DNA from 4 places in the Nostoc sp. DedVER02 genome. Region 1 is predicted to be linked to each of the others. Evidence: predicted binding sites of a transcription regulator. Region 1 holds the regulator's gene; each other region holds the start of a gene.

Region 1 (3,193 bases):
GGAGATGGCATTGACGCGGATATTTTGCGGCCCTAGTTCGGCAGCTAGGTAACGCACACTCATTTCTAGTCCCGCCTTGGCAACTCCCATAACGTTGTAGTTAGGGATTGCTCTAACACCGCCTAAATATGTCAAGGTGACGATACTTCCTCCCTCTGTCATCAAAGGTTTAGCTGCACCACTTAACTGCACCAGCGAGTAGGTACTGATTTCTAAGGCAGTGTTGAAGCCAGAACGAGAGGTTTGGCTAAAATCTCCACTCAAATCGTCTTTGCTGGCAAAAGCCAAACAATGGATGAGGATGTCTAACTTCCCCCATTGCTCGCGGATTGTCTCAAAGGTAGATTGAATCTGTTCCTCATCTTGGACATTACAGGGAAGAAATAAGCTTGGGTTGAGGGGTTCTACCAACTCCGCGACTTTTTTCTCCATCTTGCCGCGTTCATCTGGCAGATAGGTAATACCCAGGTTTGCTCCGGCTTTATGCAGCTGTTGGGCGATGCCCCAGGCGATCGAGCGGTTATTGGCAATACCTGTAACAAGAGCATTTTTTCCAGTCAGATTCAGCATAGAAATTGTTAATGCGATCGATCATTAGGAGCATACTAGAATCTGAGGCACGTTTTGTCTTTGTTTTATACAGGATTTGCAAAAATGAATATTGAGAAGGGTGTTTGCTGTGACAAAATTCTTGATTTTTCCTAAAGATTTTCTCAAGATATCTTTATTTGTTCTTTAAAAAACCCTTTTTAATACAGCTATTGGAACTACTTATCAACAAGTAGTAGCTGAAAGGATCAACAATTATGTATCATTATAAACAAACAGTTATGAAGTGATTTGTTTGAGTATAGGAAAGTACAGAAAGGTTGACGGTGCTTTATTCATTTTTCGGGTGTATTCTTAGGTAATTAGTTTTTGTTTTTCCGGCATTGGGTAGGGGAAGGGAGATGATCGTGACACAAGATAAAGCCCTAGCAAATGTATTTCGTCAGATGGCGACCGGGGCGTTTCCGCCAGTTGTGGAAACGTTTGAACGCAATAAAACGATCTTTTTTCCTGGCGATCCTGCCGAACGAGTTTATTTTCTTTTGAAAGGTGCTGTTAAACTTTCTAGGGTGTACGAGGCAGGAGAGGAAATAACAGTAGCATTGCTTCGGGAAAATAGTGTTTTTGGTGTTTTGTCATTGCTGACAGGAAATAAGTCGGATAGGTTTTACCATTCGGTTGCATTTACGCCTGTGGAATTACTGTCAGCCCCAATTGAACAAGTGGAGCAAGCACTCAAGGAAAATCCAGAATTATCAATGTTAATGCTGCGGGGTCTGTCTTCGCGCATTTTACAAACAGAGATGATGATTGAAACTCTCGCTCACCGAGATATGGGTTCCAGGTTGGTGAGTTTTTTGTTAATTCTTTGTCGGGATTTTGGCGTTCCTTGTGCTGATGGGATCACTATCGATCTGAAGTTATCTCATCAGGCGATCGCAGAAGCAATTGGTTCAACCCGTGTTACCGTTACTAGGCTACTAGGGGATTTGCGTGAGAAAAAGATGATTTCTATCCACAAAAAGAAGATTACTGTGCATAAACCTGTTACCTTAAGTAGGCAATTCACATAAAATCAATGGAAGAAAGGGGAATCGGCGCGTGTTTTATTTTGAAAGATGACACTAATAGCTAGAGGTAAATCTAAAATTGAGTAATTTCAGCTATTGCCAATTTCCATTTCTTTCCAGACAATGCTTAAAAGTAGTAGGCTGTATCTGGAAGGATTTCGGTAGCTAAAGATGACCACCGGATACATCCTCATCGCAGCAATTTTAATTCTGGGAGGCGTAATTGCCACCGTGGGCGATCGCATCGGCACACGAGTTGGCAAAGCTCGCCTCTCACTTTTTAACCTTCGTCCGAAAAATACTGCTGTCGTGGTAACTATTTTTACGGGCGGTTTGATTTCAGCATCAACATTAGGAATTTTATTCGCTGCCGACGAAGGCTTGCGAAAGGGAGTTTTTGAATTAGAAGATATTCAAACAGACCTCAGACAGAAGCGGGAACAGTTAAAGACCGCAGAAACTCAGAAAAGCCAGGTAGAAGGCGAGCTAAATCAAGCCAGAATTGCCCAAGCAAAAGCACAACAAGACTTGCAGGCAATTAATCAATCTTTGCAAGCGGCGAATACCAAACAACTCCAAACACAAGCTCAGTTGAACCGCACCATTAGTCAACAAGCCCAAACTCAAACTCAACTGCAACGCACTCAAGGCCAGCTAGGACAAGTTGTAACTCAGTACCAAAAGGCTATAAATGAGTTGCAAAGCGTTTCCACTCAGAGAAAAGAGCTACAGGCGGCAGTTGAACTATTGAAGACAGAACGACAACGACTCTACGCTGAAGCGAAAAAAGCCATTGACGAAGCCAAAACAGCGATTGAAAAACGCGATCGCGAACTCGCTAACCGTCAAGAAGCCATAGAAGTGCGCGATCGCAAAATTGGCCAACTCGATCAATTGATTCAAAAGCGGAATGTAGAAGTTGCAGCACGAGAGCAAGTGATTGCCAAACGGGAATCGCGCCTCAAAGAATTAGAAGCGCAACAAGAGCAACTAGAACTCGAAGTTGCAAGGCTAGAAAAATATTATCAGTCCTACCGCGATCTACGTCTAGGTAAACTGGCCTTAATTCGCGGTCAAGTTCTGTCTGCTGCTGTAATTCGTGTTAACCAACCGGCTGCTGCTCGTCAGGCAGTGGTACAACTTTTACAAGAGGCCAACCGCAACGCCAACCTCGGATTAAGTGAGCCTGGGGCGAATCCTGCCAATGTAGAGCTACTGCGTGTGACTGAAGATAGGATTGACCAATTGAGCAAGCAGATTAGCGATGGTCAAGAATACGTGGTAAGAATTTTCTCAGCTGGTAATTACGTCAGGGGAGAGAAGCAGATAGAGTTTTTTGCTGATACAGCCCGAAATCAATTGGTTTTTTCGGGAGGTGCAGTGCTAGCTACAACTAGTGCTGATTCCAAAACCATGACATCCTATCAGTTACAGCAACGGCTAGAAATACTAATTTCTGCTTCCCAATTTCGGGCCCGTAACGCCGGAATTGTCGAAGATGTCCAAGTAGAGGGAACTTTTCTGCGCTTTGTCGCCCAATTAAGACAGTACAATCAACCCTTAGAGATTAAAGC
Region 2 (3,193 bases), on a different contig from region 1:
ATACTGACGAAATTGGTAAACTAATAACAACTACAACATTAACTTAAATAGAGGTGATTACCGACAAGTAAGTTAATTAAAAAACTAAAATCAATGATTAGTTCTGACTATGAAATAAATCAAAATGATTACAAAACTAGTCAGGATTTCATGGAGTAAATAACTCCTATACCAAGACCAACTAAGCAACCGTTACTATCGGTGGTTCTTTTTCTGAGGAAGTCTGAGCAAAGTAAATTTGGGGAGGTGGATTCCCCCAATCCAGATTTTACACACCTTTCATCGACTGCAGACGATGTAAGTAAAGCTTATAAAACTTTCTATCCTGTGGTTGGTGTTGCTTTATTAACTAAAGCAAACGCTTAACACCAATAATAGGAGCGGAAACAGAAAAGTTACGGTTAAATCGTTGTCGTGGCTGGTAGAACTAATAGGTAATACGCTTCTCTTTCGATTATTGTAATCCTAGTCCTCCCAACTTGGATTACCTCTGCTTTCTAAATTTTTAATTTATTTAGTAAAAACTGGAAGTTCTTTAAGTTTTGAATTTCCAGTTTTTTTATATGCAAATAAAAATAGGGTGCGCTAATTGCTCACCCTATTTTTTAAAATGGTTAATCTAAAAATGAATTAAACTTTTGCTAATTCTGGGGCGGGACGCTTGCTGTTGCGAATTGATGTAATAGCCTCAGCATAATCCTTAGCGTTAAATACAGCTGAACCAGCGACAATTGCATTAGCTCCCGCTTCTAAAACTTGCCAGGTATTATTTGCCTTCAGTCCTCCATCCACTTCAATCCAAGGGTCAAGACCGCGTTCGTCACACATTTGACGCAGCTTGCGGATTTTGGGTAACACACCAGGGATAAAGCTTTGACCACCAAAACCAGGGTTGACGCTCATAATTAGTACTAAATCGCATAAATCTAGAACGTATTCAATTAGCTCTAGAGGGCTACCAGGATTAAGTACAACTCCAGCTTTCTTACCAAGCTCTTTAATTTGCCCCAAGGTACGGTGTAGATGCGGAGAAGCATTATGTTCGCAGTGTACGGAGATAATATCAGCACCCGCCTTAGCAAATCCTTCTACATACTTTTCTGGTTCCACAATCATCAAGTGGACATCCAGAGGCTTGGTTGTAACCGGACGAATCGCCTCCACAATCAGAGGGCCTATCGTAATATTAGGTACAAAACGACCATCCATTACATCAACATGAATCCAATCTGCTCCGGCCGCGTCTACAGCGCGAATTTCATCACCCAGACGGCTAAAATCGGCTGATAGGATAGATGGAGAAATTACAATGGGCTTTTGAGATAGGTTTTGGGTCATGGCTAGTGGGTTTTTAAGCGTCCTCGTCTGTAAGCATTGTAACAAAACATTGAGCAAGACTCATAACTTTGATCCCAGTCTTTTTGCACGAGTAGAGAGCAGAGAGAGAATAATAACTCTTGACCAATGACAAATGACAAATGACAAATAACAAATGACTAAAAAACTAACCTGGATAATTTGGGGATTAAGTGCTTCTTGTCTGAGTGCGCCGGTAATTGCTTCGGCTTTAGAATCTGCTTTGGGAACTAACGGTATTGATGCTCTGAAGCTACACCAAGCTCCTTATAATTTAATCGGTCGTAAGATTGCTATTGGTCAAGTGGAAATTGGTCGTCCGGGAATGTTTGGGTGGGATAAAGCGGTGTCTAAAAATCGCGCCATATCTTTAGCGGGAGTATTCTTACGCAATGGGCCAGCTAAGTCTAATAGCGGTGTTGACCCTCACGCCTACAATGTTGCTGGTGTGATGGTAAGTCAAGACAAAGCTTTGCCAGGAATTGCTCCAGGAGCAAGATTGTATTCGTCTGCCGTGGGTTCTACTAAAAGCATGGGTCAGCCAGAAGAGTGTTTATCCGCCCAGCACATAGCGCTACAAAATGGTGGCGATGTCCGTGCGATTAATTTTAGTTTTGGTGAACCTCTGAGCCGCGACCCTAGACCAGAGGCTATTTTAGACGGCAATGCTTTACTAACTTTATGTGTTGACTGGTCTAGCCGGGTTCATGATGTTTTGTATGCGATCGCAGGCAATCAAGGTAAAGGCGGTATTCCTATTCCTACAGATAATTTTAACGGAGTGAACGTGGCTTTTTCATCCCGCCGAGGGGGAGTTTTTAACAAAGTAGATGTGGCTAATCTGGCGGGTGCTAACCAAGGAGTGAGTGGAAGACTAGCTGGGAGGGAATTTGATATTGGTGGCCGTCGCGCTATCAATTTAGTCGCTCCTGGGAATAATATTCCTTTGCTCAATCCAGATGGCAAATTGAACAAGGTTACAGGTACTAGTTTTGCTGCGCCTCAAGTTACGGCTACTGTCGCTCTATTACAAGAATTTTCTGACCGACAAATACGGACAAAACAACCCAACTGGAGCATCGATTCTCGGCATCATGAAGTAATGAAAGCCATATTGCTGAATTCAGCAGACAAAATCCAAGATAGCGGTGATGGCTTACGCTTGGGAATGAGCCGGACGCTAATTGATAAACAAAATCAAAGCTGGCTAGATTCTGATGCTTATAAAGATCCAAAAATTCCTTTGGATGCTCAAATGGGAGCGGGTCATTTAAATGCATTTCGCGCTTATCAGCAATTTAGTGCTGGTCAATGGCAGCCATCAGCTACGGTTCCGGCTATTGGTTGGGATTATCGCCAAGTTAATGTGGGAGCGTCTATTGACTATGCATTAGCTAAACCTTTAAAACAGGGAAGTTTTGTTGCTGTCACCCTGAGTTGGGATCGATTAGTGGAACTCAACGATAAAAATAAAAACCAGCAATATGATGTGGGCGAAAATTTCCGCGATCGCGGTTTAAATAATCTCGACCTATACTTAGTAAAAGCTGATGCTCAAAATTCAAATGCTGGTGCTGTTTGCTCCTCAATTAGCCAAATTGATAGTATAGAACATATTTTCTGCCCCGTTCCTGCTAATGGCAATTACAAAATCCGTGTCCAGTTTCGTCAAAAGATAAATGAAGCGACTCAACCCTACAGTTTAGCTTGGTGGAGTGTACCTATAAATTAAAATAGGGGCGCACAATTTTTATCTGTGTCAACTTACAGCGTTTTTAATCTATGTTAAACAACGCATAGGTGTGCGCCCCAAAAAACTTTGGTATTTTGTGACCTG
Region 3 (3,193 bases), on a different contig from region 1:
TCTATCATTCAAGCTCTTTACCAATCAATTGAGACGGGTAAACCTGTGCAGATACAAACTAGCGCCAGGCATCAACGCCCTACTTCGGCTCAAGCTATTGAACTTCCTCCTGCTGAGAAGAAGCCAGACTTAATCCATGCTGCTTCACCTTCTGGTGAGTAGGGGCGCAATCTACAGCGTTTTTCAAGTAAATTAAGTACACAGGTACGGGGCACAGCAGTGCTGTGCCCTTAAGATCATCTGTACTTTACCAAATCGCTACATATTCCTAAATCTAAGGATAAAGACCTCTATCAATCAGCGCTTGGGCAACTCTACCCACCCCTAAAGTGTAAGCTGCTAATCTTAAAGAAATTTGCCGTTTTTTGGACTGTTGAATCACTCGCTGGTAGGCTTGTACCATTAAATGTTCCATTTCACGGTTAACGCGCTCTTCATCCCAAAATACGTAGGAAAGACCCTGCACCCACTCTAAATAACTGACTACCACACCGCCAGCATTCGCCAAGATATCCGGTAGCACTGTCACACCCCGCGCTTCTAAGGCCAAGTTAGCCTCAAGAGTAACCGGCCCGTTAGCTGCTTCTGCAACAATTTGCGCTTGCACCTGATTCACATTTTCTTCTGTAATCTGGTTTTCTAAAGCTGCTGGTATTAAGACATCGCAGGGTAAAGTTAATAAATCTGCATTGCTAATTGGTACAGATTCTGGGAAACCCATAATACTCTTACCATTTTCAGCAGCGTAGATTTTCAACGCGGGAATATCAAGACCAGCTTCGGAAAATATTCCGCCAGCGCCTGTTGAAACAGCGATAATTTTTGCGCCTGCTTGATGTAGTAATTCAGCTGCGGCACCACCGACATTACCAAAACCCTGAATGGCTACTCGCACTCCTACTAAAGATTTACCTCGATCTGCTAGCGCCTCACGTACAATAATCATTGTGCCGCGTCCAGTTGCCATTTCTCGCCCCAGCGAACCACCAATGGAAAGTGGTTTCCCAGTCACAACACCTGGTACAGCATGACCAACATTTACAGAGTAAGTGTCCATCATCCAAGCCATTTCACGGGCAGAAGTCCCCATGTCTGGCGCAGGAATATCTACGGAAGGGCCAATATCTTTAATTAATTCGCTGATATAACGGCGACTGATTCGCTCTAATTCGCCAACACTGTACCGTTTTGGATCTATGGGAATGCCACCCTTCCCACCACCATAAGGAATACCTAACAATGCACATTTCCAGGTCATCAGCATTGCTAAAGCCGATACTTCGCGCAATGTCACAGCCGGATGAAAACGAATTCCGCCTTTGTAGGGGCCTAAAACATCGGAGTGCTGTACCCTGTGTCCAGCAAGAACCTGTATTTCACCGTCATCTAGTTTCACGGGAATGGAAACTGTGACAACTTTACGCGGATGGCTGAGAATTTCCAGCAAACCCTGATTTAAATTTAATTCTTTAGCTGCTGCTTCTAAGTAGCTACAGGCTTGGTCAAAAGGACATATATGTGCCGGAGAAGCAGGTTCTAGCGGTAGTGGTGATTTTGAAATCATAAAACTTTCTCCTAATCACGGTATCTTTACGAACCGGATATCATTCTGTAACTAGCTTATCCTTTTTTTTGAAAAAATAAAAATTTTGTATTTTTTGTTACAGTTTTATTTTTGACGTTCTGCTAAAGAGCAAAGAGTTATTTTTTAAACGCATAGGCGCTTCGCCTTCCCGCAGGGTAGGGGCGCAGAGGGAAGCGCAGAGTTACGCAAAGAATTAGTTACAAACTTATGCAAAGCTGTATTTAGCTAAGGCGATCGCAACATTCTGTCCGCCAAAGCCAAAACTTAAACATAAGACTTGGTTAAGTTTACTGAGGTGTGCTGCTGTAACAATATCTAAATCAAATTCTGGCTGCTGCAATCCTACACAAGGCGGTAATATTTGATGCTTTAATGCCATGAGAGAAAAAGCTACGCCTAATGCTCCAGATGCTCCGAGTGTATGGCCTGTGCTTCCTTTAGTAGAACTAATTGCTACACCTTGAGGAAATAAATGCTGGATTACCATACTCTCCATCTGGTCATTTAGCTGGGTTGCTGTACCATGAGCATGAATGTAATCGATATCGCTTGGTGATAAACAACTACGTTCTAGACATTGTTTGATAGCTGCGATCGCACTTTTCCCTTCAGGTTCCGGTGAATTACTATGATATGCGTCGTTAGTTAAGCTGAAACCGAGAATTTCACCATACACTTTTGCTTGACGCTGTTTTGCCAACTCTGCGGATTCTAAGACAAATACAGCTGCGCCTTCGCCTAACACTAAGCCTTCGCGGTGTAAATCAAAAGGATAAGCCCCAGTTTTTGCCAAAGCACCCATCTGCTGAAACCCAGCTAAAGTTAAGGGTGTAATTGGTGCTTCTACTGCACCTGCGATCGCTCGTTGACATTGCCCAGTTTGTATCAGTAAAGCTGCTTGGGCAATAGACCAAATTCCAGTTGCACAAGCTGACATCGGTGCTAAAACTATTCCAGATGCACCGATTTGTCGCGCGGCTGCGATCGCATTGATATGAGGTAGTATATCTAGCCAATTTCCTAAAGAAGAAACAGGTAAATTTGCCGCTTCTTCAGACATTTGTCGCGCTAGCCTCTCCCAAGATGCTTGATAAGAGCGACTCGATCCAATAACTACAGCACAATCTGCTAAAGGTGGAACTAACCCAGCATCTTGTAAAGCAGAATTAACAACCATTTGAGTTAACATTGTCAACTCAGATGGTTGTTGAGAAATCAAACCTAGAGGAAGTGGTTTCAGTTCTGGAAATGGTTGATGTAACCTAATTCCAGATTTACCTGCTAGCAAATTTTGCCAACTATCTTTTAGATTTCCACCCAAAGCGGAAATTAAACCAATACCAGTAACACAAACTTTAACCAATTTAAATTTTGGAAGTGAGCAATCTTTTGTTATTCAAACATTAGATTCTTCATTTTGTCTTACTGCGCTGGTGCTTTTAGATTTTCAGCCCCTTGGGTGACTCTAGCAGAGTCAATGCGATCGCCTTGCTGAATCTTGTTTACTACATCAAAGCCTTGAGTGACATTGCCAAACACGGCGTAGTTACCATCCAAAAAGGCTAGATCCGCCAAAGCAAAGTAAAACTGAGCAGAAGCGGAGTCTGG
Region 4 (3,193 bases), on a different contig from region 1:
GAAGGGGCAGTTCATCGGCTTCATGACGAAGCCTTGTTCCTGTGCAGCAGCTTCTTGATCGTCTGCCATTAAGGGGAACATGTCTTCTTTATATTTTTGCCAATGTCCAGAGGTTTTAAATAAATCTACTCTGGCAATATGAGGTGTTACTACAGATAAATAACCCCGTTTTACCTGTTCTTGCTTGAGGAAATCTTCTAAAGTACTCCGTAACAGAGTGCCTTTGGGTGTCCACAAAGGCAAACCCGGCCCCACTAAATCAGAGAATACAAATAATCCCAGTTCCTTACCCAGTTTCCGGTGATCTCGCCGTAGCGCTTCTTCTTTGCGTCGCTTGTATTCAGCAAGTTGTTCTGGACTTTCCCAAGCGGTGGCGTAAATGCGTTGTAATTGGGCTTTAGTTTCATCTCCACGCCAATAAGCGCCCGCAACACTTTCTAATTCAATTGCTTTCGGGTTTAGTTCACTGATATTTTCCAGATGAGGCCCCGCACACAAATCCCACCATTCATTCCCCAGGTGGTAAATGGTGATTGGTTCGTTTTTGATATCTCCCAGAATTTCTAGCTTGTAAGGTTCCTTAATTTCCTGAATCCGGCGTGCGGCTTCTTCGCGGCTGACTTCTTCCCGAATTACTGGCAATTTACGATTGATAATTTTCGCCATCTCTTTCTTAATGGCTTTGAGATCGTTTTCGCTAAATGGTTCTGGACTGTCGAAGTCATAATAAAAACCGTTTTCTATCCAAGGGCCGATTGTAACTTGCGCCTTGGGAAACAGCTTTTGTACCGCCATTGCCATTACATGGGAAGCAGTGTGGCGAATCTTTTTTAAGTTCTCCGATTCGCTGGTACGCGGTAAATACATTTTTTCAACTTGTTCTGACTGTTGTGATTGATTTGATGAATTTGGCGACATTGGCTGCTGAACCGTTGGCGAGGTGATTACAAAAGGTGATTTATCTAAATCTGTAGGCTTACTCAACTATAACGACTTTGGTTTTTGCCAGTTTAGCTTTATCTTCAACTACCGAATTAATTTCTCACCAAAATAAATTTAATCAGTTATGTGACTTACACAAAAAATAACCAAAACCCTTATTCTCTGGTAGGAGCAATTCATGAATTGCCCCTACGCTGTATAGTTGTGCGTAAGTCCTAAGTTAGCTGAGTAGGAAATTCATCATTCCAGGCGTAGGCGTAGCCCGTCGTAGACATCGCTAAATTATCTTATGAAAAACTCCACCCACAAGGGGCATAGGGAAGCAGGGGGAGAAAGAACTAATTCCCAATGCCCAATTCCCAATTCCCAATTCCCGCTACCTCCCATCCGATATATATAGATGCCTCTCCAAAGGAACTGTACAAACCCTGTAGCAAGACTTTATAATAAATTCTGTGTTATTTGTTACAAATATTTATGTTTTTTGAAAAAATAAGATTGTAATAAATAAAAATAATGTTAAGAAACGTAAATAACGTTAATATTAGTAAGAAAGTTGGAAATATCCCTATCATTTATGTCAGACTCAAATTTACCAGGGACTGAGTTGCTGAAAACGGTTTTAGAACCCCTGCTAGAAGATTTTCAGCATTGGTTTACGCGATCGCGCCATTTACTCGAAACTGAGCAGCTATCATTTATGAGTGACCAAGAACAATCTGATTTGCTCTTACGTGTTAAACAAGCGCAAGAAGAACTAAGTACGGCAAAAATGCTATTTGCTGCTACCGATAAAAAAGTCGGGATTGATATGGCAACATTAATGCCTTGGCATCAATTAGTAACAGAATGCTGGAATGTTGCAATGCGCTTTCGTCAAGGGCGTGAGTCTAATTAGACGGGAGTATCTATTAAATTTCCGTAGACTATTTAGCAATGTCTAACAACACGATATTAAATCAGTCATTAAAGAGATAGTACAAAAAGCTTAATAATGTCTTAACATTATCTGGATTAACAAAATAATGTATCCTATGCTACCGTAAGTGAAATAACGGTTGACAAATAGCTTCATATAAATGTAAGCGCGCAAAAGTGCGTCAGATACTCGTCCTAACTGTGACTTACAGTATCGGTGAAACAAAGCGTTACAAAATAAAGTTTTAAAAATTGCTGTTCTGGAGGAAAATCAAATGTTACACCTACTTTACATTATTGCTTTTACAATCCTTGCATTTATGGCTGTTGGCAACCTAATTCGTAACCTGATCATGTTCAGTTTTGATCGGGAGCGAACTTATCCAACGAATTCCTCACCAATAAATAATCAAGGCAACAACGGTTATTATTCATCAAAAAAACAATTTGTACCCCATCCAGAGTTATTAGATAACGCAGGCAATTTGATTAAAGAGCCACTTTTGGTAATGCGTTCTATTAACGTTGAAGATGCTCGTCAACATCTTGATGCACTTTACGAAGCGTCTCCAGGACGTAAGAGTGAAAATTCTGAAGAAGCATAATAAATATAAAGTAGAGACGCGATTAATCGCGTCTTTTTGGATGTGAATAATTGTTGTTTTTACATCCTCAATTTTTTTAGCATAAATTTATTACCATCCTTGAATTTGAAGCAACGGCTCAATTTTGACATTATGCCGTCGAGCGATCGCATCAATCATAAAATAGGGAGTAGATCGTTCCCCCTCCCCAATCTTTCTATGCTGCAATAACTACCCGCAAATTGCCCCGTTTTTTCGCAACACGGCAAGCAGTGGTAGTCTCAGAAGGCTCAAATTCTAAATCAAGGATGGTGGGGCCGACTCGCAAATTATGAAATGATAGACGAATAATCGATTCTGGCAAAGCAGAGTCAATTATTCGCAAGCAGTTATTTTGAGCATCAGGCACCAAGTTAACCATCATTTGCAGTAGTTAAAAGACACTACCAGTAGCCCAAGCTTGGGGAGTGCAAGCAACAGGATACTGTACAGGGGCATTATCGCCATTTCGTTTGTAGCCGCAGAAGAGTAGTTTGACATGTCGCTAGCAATACCAGGGTTTATTTGGAGATTTGCGAGTTTAACATCAAGTTTGGGAAGCCGTAATCAGCTAATCCCGCTCAAATAGAGGAGAAAACCAAGGTAACCCAGCTGAATTAGTTGTTGAACTTTCTCAGTATCCAAACAAAATATAAATATATACTATACTCAGCAAAAATGCGAAAACTCCCACTTTTATTGGTTAAGCT

What was found. Region 1 encodes NtcA, which controls nitrogen genes in cyanobacteria. Its sites were predicted from a motif close to TNTGTANNNNNNNNTACANA; they were not measured.
Region 2: a site for NtcA is predicted at 1,365-1,384, ahead of rpe (ribulose-phosphate 3-epimerase). Genes of this name have one in related genera too.
Region 3: a site for NtcA is predicted at 1,649-1,668, ahead of RMZ41_RS17980 (Glu/Leu/Phe/Val dehydrogenase). Genes of this name have one in related genera too.
Region 4: a site for NtcA is predicted at 1,395-1,414, ahead of RMZ41_RS26820 (DUF2605 domain-containing protein). Genes of this name have one in related genera too.

The regions. Positions count from the first base shown of each region.
Region 1 covers NZ_JAVRCP020000050.1:32,910-36,102, forward strand. The annotation lists gene fabI (enoyl-ACP reductase FabI) at 1-570, opposite strand, end outside; gene ntcA (global nitrogen regulator NtcA) at 951-1,622, shown strand; gene RMZ41_RS28895 (DUF3084 domain-containing protein) at 1,791-3,193, shown strand, end outside.
Region 2 covers NZ_JAVRCP020000002.1:205,053-208,245, forward strand. The annotation lists gene rpe (ribulose-phosphate 3-epimerase) at 631-1,338, opposite strand; gene RMZ41_RS04825 (S8 family serine peptidase) at 1,493-3,088, shown strand.
Region 3 covers NZ_JAVRCP020000016.1:161,990-165,182, forward strand. The annotation lists gene RMZ41_RS17975 (Gfo/Idh/MocA family oxidoreductase) at 1-162, shown strand, start outside; gene RMZ41_RS17980 (Glu/Leu/Phe/Val dehydrogenase) at 275-1,564, opposite strand; gene RMZ41_RS17985 (beta-ketoacyl-ACP synthase) at 1,791-2,948, opposite strand; gene RMZ41_RS17990 (peptidylprolyl isomerase) at 3,008-3,193, opposite strand, start outside.
Region 4 covers NZ_JAVRCP020000040.1:43,066-46,258, reverse strand. The annotation lists gene thrS (threonine--tRNA ligase) at 1-918, opposite strand, end outside; gene RMZ41_RS26820 (DUF2605 domain-containing protein) at 1,520-1,840, shown strand; gene RMZ41_RS26815 (DUF2973 domain-containing protein) at 2,136-2,465, shown strand; partial or broken gene RMZ41_RS26810 (amylo-alpha-1,6-glucosidase) at 2,662-2,973, opposite strand.